4 regions of the Paenibacillus wynnii genome follow, and region 2 is predicted to be linked to each of the others. Evidence: riboswitches for the same ligand, from Rfam matches in the RefSeq annotation. Region 2 holds a riboswitch; each other region holds the start of a gene.
What was found. Region 2 has a riboswitch for thiamine pyrophosphate ahead of PWYN_RS18745 (ABC transporter ATP-binding protein). Riboswitches for the same ligand answer to the same signal wherever they lie in the genome.

Region 1 (3,350 bases), on a different contig from region 2:
TTGGGAGAGTCCACCCATCGTAGCAACAGCAATAGGAAAGAAACAAACTAAGGTAATGAGGACAATCTTCGGCAGCAGGCCAAAGCCAAACCAGATGACGAGCAGCGGTGCAAGTGCGATGGAAGGGACATTCTGACTCAGGATAAGCAGTGGATACAAAGCACGTTTGGCCCAAGGCAGCAGGTGCAGCAATAAAGCAACTATCAGCCCTACCGCCGTTCCTATGGGAAAGCCGATCAAAGTAAGGCGAAGCGTTGCAACCGTATGTTCCCCAATTCCTGCAGCGTTGCTGGTAGACTCCCGGGCGATATCTGTCGGACTCGGTAGAATCCACGCTTCAATATGGAAGAGTGACACGGACAGCTGCCATACGGCTAAAAAGAAGACGACCGCCACAAGTGGCGGCCATATTTGCTTCCAGGTTGATCTCACGGCCGATATTTCTCCGTCAGTTTATCCATGCTGATTCCGTTCGGGTTATGAGCGATCTTGATCTGCGAAATCACGCTTGGGCTGCCTGCCGCAACCAACGCTTCATGCATCTGGCGGACGATCTCGAGCAGCTCTGTCAGTTCCCCTTCCATGGTCGTATCCAGCGGATTCACCTGATGCTTAACACCGGATTGCTGAATAACTTCGATAGCCTTGTCCACATACGGGATGGAATCCTCATTGTTCGGAGTTTTTGGGATCACTTGAATGCTTAATAGGGTATTTGCCATGTGAAATCATCCTTTCAGTTTGAAGTAAAATAAACTAAATATTTCGCAAAAAGGGTCGGTCGTCACTACGGTGAATGTTGGACTTCCGGCCGCTGTTGTCTCCAGATTTATTTGATTTTGTTCCGCCTACTAGCGGTGTAAATCCGGAGACAAAGGCGGTCGCTAACGCTCCTACAGTTCCAAAATCCCCCTTCGTTCCTACTTTCCTATTGTTTATTTTATTGTAAGATTTTACTGCCCGTCCGGCAAAAAGTCATTTGTAAATGCTTTGGTAGTATCCAGTGGTTTATCCAGCAGCTTTAGACCATACATCCAGTCTGCGTAGTTTTTCCACACTTCAGCCTTTTGCTCACCCCAGCGGGCAGCATCTTCCGTATATTTCGGGCTGAGCCATTTCTGACTGGCAAGAACCAGCTTGGCATCTAAGTCAGGTACAGCTTTGGTTAGAATGGCAGCAGCTTCTTCCGGTTTGTCGATGGCATATTGATATCCTTTCGACGTAGCCTTCAAGAATGCCTTCACCAGTTCCGGATTCTCGGCAATCGCTTTCTCACTTGTGGTAAGCACAGGGGTGTAATAATCTAGTTGCGGTGCGTAGTCCTTCAGATACTGCATATCCAGCGGCTCTCCGCGCAGTTCAGCTTCAATCCCTGTCCAAGCATAGAATATCCAGGCAAAATCAATATCACGTTTAACAGCTGTGAAATAATCGGCTTCACCAATATTGACAATTTTTACTTTCTTAACATCGCCGCCATCAGGATCCATAATCGCTTTCATGGCTGCTTCCTCGGCAGGAGAGCCCCAGCCTCCATAGGTTTTGCCCTCGAAATCTTTAGGGGTCTTGATATTGCGGTCCTTCGGAGCTGCAAAACCGGATGTATTATGCTGAATGATGGCAGCAATGGAGACCAGTGGCACTCCTTGAAGGCGAGCCAATGTTAAAGCCTCTTGAGCGCTAATTCCAAAAGCTGCTTCGCCGGAGGCAACCATGGTATCCGCGCCTGCAGCGCCCGGCTGCACGATCTCTACATCCAGACCTTCCTCAGTATAATAGCCAAGATCCTTGGCTGCATAAAGTCCGGTATGATTGGTATTCGGCGTCCAGTCGAGGGCAACCTTAATTTTAGTGAGTGTCTTGGGTGCATCTGTAGCTGCAGCAGTAGTTGCTTCCGGGGCAGCACCCGTGTTTCCGTTAGTACTGCCGCATCCGGCAATAGCAATAACCAGCATGCAGGTAAGGCACAACATTAGTACTTTTTTGACTCCCATTTTCTGTTTCTCTCCTTTGAATGTGCGGAAACGTAAGGCTAAGCCTGACATCTCCTGATCTATTCCCGTCTCACCGTACAAATTGAACAATCCGAAATACCAAAAAAGCGCCCCGAAGATCGGGACGCGGCAGGCGCTTGAATTAGTTATGGTTACAGGAACCAAGACTTATGGCGTTTCCTACGCTGGCATTATCCAGATCAGGTATAAGGGTCAGTATCTTATGGGATACAATCTCAGCCGGCCAATTCCAGCACCCCTGCTTATAAAGTTAGCGGGTTACGGTGTATTATAGACGATTAATCTTCAAGATGAAACCTTTTCTTGCGGCGATCCTGAATTCTTCCCCACAATGCCCGCACGGTAAGCGAGAGACTTACTACAATACCGGTCATCGCTAAAAATAAGGCCAGGTATTCAAAAGGAGAATACTCCAGCATTTTACTCCACTTAATCTGACCCTTTAGATCTTCAATGACCTGATTCATACCATAGATTCCGCTGATAACAGTATATACCGTAAGAATCATAAGAAGATTATCCCGCCGTTTGGACTGAAACTTATCCTGATACTGAAACAGGTCATCCAGTGTCTGTTTTACTTCTACGAATAAAGCGTCATTGCCATATACCTTCCGCATCTGTAAAAAGATTTCCCGCCCCTGTGATTGCGAAATAAGCTCCAGGAAATAAAATTTAGCCGAGAAGCGGTTAATGGAATAGATCAGATTCTCAATTTGCTCATAATCGTTATCGATCCGCAGCCGCGAATGCATATTTGCCAGCTTGAGCAATACGATTTTGTGGAAAACACTCAATAACAGTCCATAATAATATTCCCCGTACATCTCGTTGGCAAGATTGGTGGAGATATCTGATCCCTCCCGCGTAAGACAGCAGAAGGTTTGCTCGTTGGTCATGTAATAAGTGTTGGGTCCCCATCGGTTATAGGAATGGGTGCTGCAATAATTGTCGATGTAGGTAGGATCACTGGCACTCTTATGAGGTTGTCCTTTGAGATTGATACCATCCAGTTGAGAGGCTCTATACCGGAGGTGGATATCAATCTCGGCATCTTCTTCAAATTGGTAAAAGGCTTGTACAAGCATCCGCTCATCTACGAAATAAGGCAAGGTCTCAAAGTAGGCTCCGCTCAGCTCCGAGGAATCCAGACAAGAACGAAGACCGGGCACCAGCTCACTGAACACGAAATCTCCCACCTGTTCGAACACGCGGCCATTATGATGAATGTGTGTATGGGAATCCTTCTTGGACACATCCTCCAATGTACGGAATCGGTCTGCAAACTCCAGGGCCCGACTGAACGGGAGCTTCTGGGAGCCAAGATCAACTCGA
Region 2 (3,350 bases):
TTAGGACGTTGTACTGCACCTTCTGCGGGAATCAGCAGATGATTCAGTGGATGTCTGACTATGGCAGCGATGGATTGCACCGGGATTTGCTCAGCGCGGGCCATGAGTACCTGAGGTTGATAGCTAAGTGCCAGATCAATCTGATTAGCCGCGACTAGCTTCAGGCCGTCATTGCCGTCCGCAGGCATTCGGATTTCTACATCCAGACCTTCTTCAGCAAAAAAGCCTTGGCTCTCCGCTGCATAAAATAAAGAGTGCACGGCATTCGGATACCAGTCGAGCATAAGGGTAAGCTTCTGCAAAGGCTGTTTAGATTTACCCGCCGAACAACCGCCTAGAATTAGAAAGATGCAAAGTAGTAATAGGGAGACTGACACTCTTAATTTAGTATTGGTATACATCATGAGTTGGATGAACCTCTTTTCATGAATAGAATTTTTTCAAGCAAGACTAGGATTAGAAAAAGGACAAGGCCAAGTGCAGACAGCAAGAATACGGCCGCGAACATCTCATCACTTTGCAGATTCCCGGCCATACGGCGGCTGAAATAACCAAGGCCCTTGCTGCCCCCGAGCCATTCGCCAATCGTTGCTCCGATCACACAATATACAATCGATAGTTTCAAGCCGGAAAAAAATGAGGGCAGTGCCAGCGGAATCTGGATCTTTGTAAGCAGGTGCCATCGGTTTGCGCCCATAGTTAATAATAGCTCTCTGTAGCCTTCACCCCCCTTGCGTAATCCATCAAAGCTACCCACCACTACCGGAAAGAATGCTGTTAAGAAGACAACGGCAACCTTGCCTGCCAGCGAATAACCGAACCAAAATATGAAGATGGGCGAGAGAGCGATTAACGGGATCGTCTGACTGATGATAATGAAGGGATATAGTGCTTTTTCTAGCCTACGGGACAAATGCATTCCGGTACCTAACAATGAGCCTAAGACAACAGAAAGAATGAATCCCATAATTACTTCCTGAAGAGTAGCCGGTAGATGCTGCCCAAATAACAACCGCCGATTCTCGACTAGAGCATTCCAAATGGACGTAGGAGCCGGAAGGATAAACGATGGAATCCATTTCAGACGAACAACGGTCTCCCAGCACACGAGAAGGAAGAGGAGAAGGAGGAGGGCAAGTCCATAATCTCTAAGATAACGTTTAAGAGGTGTGAGTATCATAAAGTCGTCTCTCCAAATCCTCCCGCAACTTCAGAAACCGCGGATCATAATTCATAGCAGAGTGCCTTGGTCTTGGTAAATCAACGATGAATTCCTGCATTGGAGCTTTTGATTGACTGCCGGACATTAGGTAGATTCGATCACTAAGCAGAATCGCTTCCTCCAGATCATGTGTAATGAATAGAACCGTCTTCGCAAGCCCATCCCATAACCCGGTAAGCCACTTGTGCATTTCCCGTTTAGTTATAGCGTCAAGAGCGCCAAAAGGTTCATCCAGCAGCATAAGCTCCGCTCCGGTTACAAGGGTTCTTAAAAAAGCGATCCGCTGCCTCATACCACCCGATAATTCATTCGGATAAGCTTGTTCCACTTCTGCAAGACCAAAGCGCTCCAGCATCTCGCGTATCATCGAGATCGTTTCCGCTTTTGAGCGGTTCTGAGTTACTTCCCACGGCAGAAGACAATTGTCCAATACCGTCCTCCAGGGCAGTAAAAGGTCTTGTTGAGGCATGTAGGCAATGTTCCCTAATCGGGTAGTTGCAGTGGAGCTAGCTTCTTGCCAGATGATATCGCCGTTAGTAGGTTCCGACAGTCCTGCGATAATCTTGAAAAGCGTACTTTTCCCACAACCGCTGGGGCCAATGACAGAGACGAACTCTCCATGTTTAACTTTCATAGACAATTCTGATAAAACTGAGTATTTCCGTTGTGGGTCAAAAGAGTAGGACAAATCATTAATAGAGATCATTGTGTTCGTAGACAAACCCCCTTCCAAACAAATAAGACCCATCCATCTCCAAAGGAAATGAATGGGCCCAAAATTCTCGTCTGCATAGGTATGCATCACTTGAAAGTCCGGTTCCACTTCCCTCCGCTGGTATGATCCAGATCAGGTTCCAAGGGTCCGGAGGTTGAACTCCATCTCAGTCAAGTAGACTCCCCTAGTGAAATAAATAGGTCGATATTGAATTCTTAAGTGGTTTTAAATATACCATATCTTATCGATATGTAAAGAGTTGGGAGAGACTTTAGCCTTTTCAATACTAAGATTTACGGAGTCCTGTCACAAACAGCGTAATTATGCCTTTTACGATCTGTTCTTTGGAATCTCCGTGAACCTTTTGCTGGTACAAATAGAGGTCTGGACTGAGTACGGAAATCAATGCTGTAGCAGCAAATTTGGGGTTCACGGAGATGATTTCATTACGGTCGGAAGCTTGTTGAATCAGCTCGGCCAGCACTGCACTTAGTCTTTGGAAAAAAGGATGTTCGAAGTGGGTGAGCTGTTTTTTACCGGTGAATTCAGACTTAATAAGCTGCAGCAGCTCCGCATGTTGAGCGATGAAATCGATAACTCTCTCAATACTGTTCTGAAGACGCTCCAATGCAGGAATCTCGGAACCGGACTGCTGAACCTCTTGCTCCATTAGCCTTAAGAATCTCTCAGTACTGTCCAGTAGGAGAGCTGAAGAAATTTCACCTTTATCACTGAAGCGGCGGTATAAGGAACCCTGTCCAATGCCGGCTTTTTTAGCAATACTATACATACTGACCGCATCCAGACCATTTTCGGTAAAAAGCTGTCCGGCGGCCTCCAAAATTTTCTGTATATAGGGATCATTAGCCATAAGAGAAGGGACTCCTTTAATAGAAATTAATAGTGTTAAGTAATGATGCAGAATCTAATTGACATAGCGGACAATTGTCCGTAAACTAATGGATGGAGAAACGGACAGTTGTCCGATCAATCAATTATATAGATATACCCGCGAAGAGGTCAATGATACTCGTGCAAGGGGTTATTAGGAGGAGAAAGAGAATGGAACAAACGATGAAGTCAGATGCGGACTTTCGGATATCCAGTATTTTAGTTCCGCTTATTGCGATCATAGCGGGCGTATTTATGGTTGTGCTGGACAGTACTGCGATGAATGTAGCTTTATCTACTCTGGTAGTGGACTTTCATACGAATTTGAATACATTGCAATGGGTGGTTACCGGGTATATGTTGGCCCAAGCCTCAGTGATTCCCCTTTCTGGTTGGTTATCCGACCGATTTGGAGCCAAGACTGTATTTTTGAGTGCTATCGTATTATTTACAATCGGATCCATACTATGTGCTACACCAAGCAGTGCCGAGTGGCTTATCGCATTCCGTGTAATACAAGGA
Region 3 (3,350 bases), 670 kb from region 2:
CGGTTCGTACCAATCGGAGCCCCGAGCGGCATCACGGCCGCAGCGCCTGCATCCCTTAGACGAATAGCCGCAGACAAATCCGGGCTCATATATGGTAGGACTACAAAACCTTCCGCCGCCAAAATTTCAGTAGCCCGGATCGTCTCCAGATTATCCGGGAGCAAGTATTTCTGATCGTTAATGACTTCTATTTTCACCCAATTCCCCAACCCCGCAGCTCTTGCAAGTCTGGCGATACGTACCGCCTCTTCTGCTGTACGCGCTCCAGAAGTATTTGGAAGGAGTGTCATATGTGAAGGAATGTGTTTCATGATATTTTCTTCTCCACCTGTCAGATCCACCCGGCGGAGCGCGACTGTAATAACCTGAGAACCGGATCGGTTGATCACCTCAGGAATTAGGGTATTTCGGCTATATTTGCCGGTTCCAATGAATAGTCTACTGGATAAAGTGGTACCACCAATTACTAATGGGTCATGCATAAAAAAAACAACCTCCCTGATATGAATTGAAGTACGATTAGAAAATCAGCCTCCACCGACAAAATGAACCACCTCTATGCGGTCTCCATCGGCAAGGGGGGTGATCTCATAGTTTTCTCTGCTGACAATTTCTCCGTTAAGTTCCACTATGATTAGGCGTCCGGACCATTCAGGACGGTTCATCAAATCCGATACCGTCCTACAGCTATCGGAATAATCCTTAGCGGTACCGTTAATGAGCAGATTCATGCATACTCACCTCCTCTGCCAGCTTGGATTCTAATGTAACTTGAAGTGATGTACGATAAGCCTTTGCGGCTGATAAGGGATCATTCGAACCGCAAATACCGGACATCACTGCAATGCCTGCCGCTCCCTGCTTCATGATCTGGGATACATGATCAGGGGTGATTCCTCCTATGGCAATTACAGGTATGCGACTGATTCGCACAGTCTGAGCAAGCTGGGCTAACCCCCTTTCAGGCTGTCCCGGTTTACTGTCCGAGAGAAATACATGCCCAAACAAGCAGAAGTTGGCTCCCTGAGAGCTTCCCTTCTCGGCCTCTTGTGGAGAGTGGATCGACCTTCCCAGACGTAAATGGGGAGCAACCGCCCGAGCTTCAGCGGGAGTTAGGCTATGCCAGGGCAGCTGTACACCCCGAGCCCCAACAGCCAAGGCCACATCTATCCGGTCGTTAATGATTAACTTAGCCGGAGGGAGGCCGACTCTAAGCAATTCTTCTGCCGCCGCGATTAGTTCACGGGCCGAGCGATGCTTCTCACGCAGATGGATATAATCCAGCAGCGGATGTGTTGCTTCTACTATTTCAATAAATTGCGATAAAGGAAGTTTCCCATCCGAAATCAGATGGATTTCAGCTTGTGCCATACTTAACCCCCAGTCTTTGATTCGTCACCCTTGCAATTCCGTTCAGAAACGCAAAAAAACTGCCCCCCGGATGGAAGGCAGTCGGAATCTGTATAGAAATAGGGCTAATAAAAGCCTGTTACAGTTATTCGTTCTCCACTTCCCTACGCTGGTATAATCCAGATCAGGTTCAAAGGGTCCGAACATGAATAACGTCCGTCTCAGCCTTGCGGCACCCCTAGTGACCATACAATATGTAATTACTAACGAACTTAATATTAACATAATCTACCTCTATATAATACCTTCTCTTTTGTGCTCATAGTTAGAGACACAAGAAGACCCTGATCCGATTGCATCAGGATCAGGGTCTTCTTGTAAGACAAGTTACCAAATAACAGGTGATCTCTATCCGTTAACGACCTCGCCGCCGTTAACATGAATAACCTGTCCACTTACATAAGTGGAGTCATCGGATGCCAGATATACATAAGCTGGAGCAAGCTCCTCTGGTTGACCCGGACGCTTCATCGGCTGTGATGCACCAAATTCACTGACCTGTTTTGCGTCAAAGGTAGAGGGGATAAGCGGTGTCCAGATCGGTCCTGGAGCAACGGCGTTTACCCGGATGCCTTTTTCCACCAGATTGGCGGACAGTGAACGAGTGAAGCTCAGTATAGCACCCTTGGTAGATGAATAATCCAGTAACATAGGGTTGCCTTTATAAGCTGTAATTGATGTGGTGTTGATGATCGTAGAACCTGATTTTAAATGCGGCATTGCTGCTTTCGTCAAATAAAACATCGAGAAAATGTTCGTACGGAACGTACGCTCTAATTGCTCGGATGTAATATCTTCAATATTTTTTTGCGGATGCTGTTCAGCAGCATTATTTATAAGAATATCCAGCTTGCCAAGGCCTTCTACTGTCTTGTTGATAAGATCCTGACAGAACGCTTCAACCCCGATATCACCGGAGATCAGAACGCATTTGCGGCCTTCCTGTTCTACCTGACGTTTGGTTTCCTCTGCATCCCCGTGTTCATCCAAGTAGGAGATGACTACATCAGCTCCTTCTTTGGCAAAAAGAACGGCTACCGCACGGCCAATCCCGCTATCGCCGCCTGTTATAAGTGCTGCTTTGCCCAACAACTTGCCTGCTGCCTTATAATTCGCCGGTTCATATTTAGGGTGCGGGTTCATTTCACTTTCCAATCCTGGCTGACGGTCCTGCTCCTGGGGTGGTAAAGTTTTCTTTGTTTGATTACTGCTCATCATCTCGTTCTCCTCTCGCTGTGCAATTGGATAGACACTAATTGTCTTAGCATGGCTCTAGTGTCTCGATTTATACGTTTCGTTACGATATGTTAATTACCACGCTGAGCGAAAACTAAACAACATGGAGAAAGAGGTTATACGAATCTGATTATCCATTATAATGAATATATATAGTTCTGGAATTAATGCTTGCTTAGGAGGGGAATCACTCAAGATGGTGTCAAATGGTCGAAGCCTGATTGTTGCTGTGAAAGGAGTAATCCTGAAGGAAGGTAAGATCCTGCTTGTACAACGTGCTGATGATGATTATATCGGTGCTGGAACCTGGGAGTGCGCAGGTGGCAAGATTGAATTCGGGGAAGGGTTGGAAGCTGCTCTGGTTCGAGAGATTAAAGAGGAGACTGGATTAACCGTTTCCGTCGGGAATATTTTATATGCAGCTACATTTATGACTGACTCTACTAGACAGGTTGTTATTCTTACATATTTATGCAGAACGAATGAAACCACCGTCCAACTATCCAAAGAGCACTTGGATTACCGATGGTGCACCAAAGATCAAATTAAAACGCTATTATTACCCCAGATCATTAGTGATTTCGAGAAAAATAAGGTTTTCGAACTCGAGGAACTACTATAATCTTGTTCGTAACAGATTAAAATGCGCTAGATGCAAAAACCCGCACTCCAAATTAGGAGGCGGGTTTTTGTTGATAACTCAC
Region 4 (3,350 bases), on a different contig from region 2:
TGTTCCTTATGGTCTTATGAGTAATTTTCAGAACGCAATTACTAGAGCGGAGCTAAGCCAGATTGCCGTTCGTTTATATGAGAATATGACGGGACTCCAGGCAGCCATGCCTGCCGTGAATCCGTTCAAGGATACGAAAGATGAGAATGTACTAAAGGCTTATGCGCTTAACATAGTCGGTGGAATGGGCAACCGAAGCTTTGCGCCGAATGAGCCTGTCACCCGTGAACAAATCGCGGTCATGTTATATAACACGCTTCAAAAGGCGGGTATAGCTGATAGGTTGAATAGCAGCAGCCCACCTACGTTCACGGACGCAAGCGCTGTGGCTGGCTGGGCGGGAAGTGCCGTGAACAAGCTTTCCTCCAGCGGTATTTTACAAGGGACGGAGTCCAAGGGGGGGATAGCGTTCCAACCGAAGGCTAAAGCATCACGTGAGCAAATCTTTGTACTGGCGTTTCGGATCTATGATCTCTATGGGCCGGTCTTTGTTAGAAATGAACATGAGCTGCTGGGGGCCATCGAGCAATCAGACAAACCTCTCCTCTTTCAAGACGACCGTACGAAAAAAATCTATGAGGAATCAGTACGGGTCAATACAGAAATTATCAAGCCGGGCATGAGTGACATGGAGAAGGAGATCGCCATCCATGACTATATTATTCTTCACACCGTTTACGATTACGACAACTACCTGAAGGATACATTGCCGGACGACGTGTTCAGCGCCTATGGTGTCCTATTCAACGGAAGCGCTGTATGCCAAGGTTACGCCTATGCAGCACATCTGCTGCTGGAGCTGGCCGGTATAGATTCAGAGATAGTGATAGGAACGGCGGACGGCATAAGTCATGCGTGGAATAAAGTGAAGATTGACAATGAATATTATAATTTGGACGTTACTTGGGATGATCCGGTTCCAGATGAAAAGGGAAGATTAATATATAGCTATTTCAACGTTACGGATAAGGAACTCATGAAGGATCATATCTGGGAGACAGTAAAGTGGCCTGAAGCTACGGCGATATCGAAGAATTATTATGAGTATAAAGATCTTGTTGTACACAGCGCTATGGAACTGAAGGAGAGGATTGCCAAGACTATTGCAGCCCATGAGACGGAGTTGAGCATCAAGCCTGCTTATGAGGGAGATGCGATTGCTGACCTTACTGCCGCAATGGCTTCGAGCCAGGTGTTATCTGGATATTCATATTCCTATAACGGCATGTCTCTTTCGCTTACATTGGAATATCGTTAGGCAGCCTATACATGATCATGCAATACTAAGCTAGATTAAGCATGACAAGGCCAGACAAGGCCAGACTAAACAAGACTAGACCTGACTAAGCCAGACTAAGCCAGACTAAGCAACCAGAGAGCTTTACGAGGACTGTGTGAGTTTTTAAGTGTACTTTCTACAACTAAAACATCCAAATTAATGGAGTCTCTTAGTGTAGTTGCACAAAGTACACTTATATTTATGATATTCGGCGATAATGCCCCTTTAGCCAGAGTTTAGATGTATTTATTACAATTAAAGCCCTGCGAGAGTTGTTTTTGCATCAGTTAAGTGTATAAAGTGCAACTAAACTAAGATCACCCTTTGGCTAGCCTTGTTTTGCGATTAACGTGGGTTCCGTTACTCATCATCCGCATCCCTTTAATTTAATGGTGTGAATACAAGCAACCGTCTGACTGGAGCGATAGATGAGTAGTTACAAGTTGAGTCATTGCCTGAGAATCATTTACTGAAATCTCCTGAGATTCATTTGCTTAAATTGCTTGATTAGTCGCTAACGTAGTTTACTCTGCGAAGGTAAGAACCGAAGATATACAATTTCTGATGGATAAACTTAAGTTGACAAATGATGGGTTTCTCTGTAACTTATAACTAACTTAAATAAGAAACCACTAGGGGAGCCTGAATGGGCTGAGACGGGAAAATTGAATTCCTGGACCCTTGAACCTGATCTGGATTATACCAGCGTAGGAAAGTGGAGTCGGACTCTTTTTTCATGGTTGGCCTTGGCCGTTTATGGATAAAGCCGCTCCATTGTGGAGCGGCTTTTTTGCGCGCACTCTTATTTGTTGCTGCCAAATAAGCGAATGCTTCTGAAGTGAGTTTTATACTTCTCGGACTCACTGAAGTGTCGCTTACAAACCTTTAGGAGGAATGTAAATGCCTAGCCAAGCGAAGAAAGATACGATTGATCTGTCGGCTTTTCCAGGAAGTCGTAAGGTGTATGTGGAGGGATCGCGGCCCGATATTCAAGTACCCATGCGCGAGATTACATTGAGCCGAACATCGGGTACCAGCGGGGAAGAGGAGAATGCTCCAGTCCGTGTCTATGATACTAGCGGGGCTTATACTAACGACGAAGCGCATAGTGATATTCGTCAGGGTTTAACGCCTCATCGTTTTTTGTGGATTGGAAGTCGTGGAGATTCGGAAGCCTATGAAGGAAGAACTATCAAACCGGAGGATAATGGGAATGCCACGGGTAAGTCGGGTGTGGAGATATTTCCAGGATTACAGCGGCGTCCGCTTAGAGCCAAAAAGGGCCGGAATGTCAGTCAACTTTATTACGCACGGAAAGGGATTATTACGTCGGAAATGGAGTTTATAGCCATCCGTGAGAATGTTACACCTGAGTTTGTAAGAGATGAGGTAGCCAGCGGCCGCGCAATTATACCTGCCAATATTAATCATCCTGAGAGTGAACCTATGATTATCGGGCGGAATTTCCTAGTGAAAATCAACGCCAATATCGGCAACTCCGCCGTGTCCTCGTCTATTGAGGAAGAGGTGGAGAAGATGAGATGGGCCACACGCTGGGGCGCGGATAATATCATGGATCTATCGACAGGCAAAAACATTCACACTACCCGCGAATGGATTATCCGCAACTCCCCTGTACCTATCGGAACAGTGCCCATCTATCAGGCTTTGGAAAAGGTGAACGGGAAGGCCGAGGATTTAAATTGGGAGGTTTACCGGGATACGCTGATCGAGCAAGCGGAGCAGGGAGTGGACTATTTTACGATTCATGCCGGAGTGCTGCTTCGTTATATTCCACTGACCGCAGGGCGGATGACAGGTATTGTCTCACGTGGTGGATCAATTATGGCGGCGTGGTGCCTTGCACATCATCAGGAGAACTTTTTATATACCCATTTTGAGGATATTTGTGAGATTATGAAGGCTTACGATGTGGCATTCTCCCTGGGAGACGGGCTGCGGCCAGGTTCTATCGCCGATGCCAATGATGAGGCTCAATTTGCCGAACTGGAAACGTTGGGTGAATTAACATCGCTGGCATGGAAGCATGATGTTCAGGTAATGGTGGAGG

Region 1: linked by a shared signal. The riboswitch ahead of PWYN_RS09740 (ABC transporter substrate-binding protein) and the one ahead of PWYN_RS18745 (ABC transporter ATP-binding protein) in region 2 are both predicted to bind thiamine pyrophosphate.
Region 3: linked by a shared signal. The riboswitch ahead of PWYN_RS15675 (thiamine phosphate synthase) and the one ahead of PWYN_RS18745 (ABC transporter ATP-binding protein) in region 2 are both predicted to bind thiamine pyrophosphate.
Region 4: linked by a shared signal. The riboswitch ahead of thiC (phosphomethylpyrimidine synthase ThiC) and the one ahead of PWYN_RS18745 (ABC transporter ATP-binding protein) in region 2 are both predicted to bind thiamine pyrophosphate.

The regions. Positions count from the first base shown of each region.
Region 1 covers NZ_JQCR01000002.1:1,597,749-1,601,098, reverse strand. Annotated here, with positions in the region: gene PWYN_RS09750 (ABC transporter permease) at 1-432, opposite strand, end outside; gene PWYN_RS09745 (thiamine-binding protein) at 429-722, opposite strand; gene PWYN_RS09740 (ABC transporter substrate-binding protein) at 954-1,994, opposite strand; TPP riboswitch at 2,155-2,265, opposite strand; gene PWYN_RS09735 (hypothetical protein) at 2,294-3,350, opposite strand, start outside.
Region 2 covers NZ_JQCR01000003.1:736,525-739,874, forward strand. Annotated here, with positions in the region: gene PWYN_RS18735 (ABC transporter substrate-binding protein) at 1-404, opposite strand, end outside; gene PWYN_RS18740 (ABC transporter permease) at 401-1,180, opposite strand; gene PWYN_RS18745 (ABC transporter ATP-binding protein) at 1,161-2,045, opposite strand; TPP riboswitch at 2,030-2,133, opposite strand; gene PWYN_RS18750 (TetR/AcrR family transcriptional regulator) at 2,224-2,808, opposite strand; gene PWYN_RS18755 (DHA2 family efflux MFS transporter permease subunit) at 3,000-3,350, shown strand, end outside.
Region 3 covers NZ_JQCR01000003.1:71,295-74,644, reverse strand. Annotated here, with positions in the region: gene PWYN_RS15685 (thiazole synthase) at 1-482, opposite strand, end outside; gene thiS (sulfur carrier protein ThiS) at 528-731, opposite strand; gene PWYN_RS15675 (thiamine phosphate synthase) at 715-1,371, opposite strand; TPP riboswitch at 1,495-1,600, opposite strand; gene PWYN_RS15670 (SDR family oxidoreductase) at 1,759-2,628, opposite strand; gene PWYN_RS15665 (NUDIX hydrolase) at 2,843-3,268, shown strand.
Region 4 covers NZ_JQCR01000002.1:1,220,940-1,224,289, reverse strand. Annotated here, with positions in the region: gene PWYN_RS27930 (S-layer homology domain-containing protein) at 1-1,258, shown strand, start outside; TPP riboswitch at 1,904-2,010, shown strand; gene thiC (phosphomethylpyrimidine synthase ThiC) at 2,180-3,350, shown strand, end outside.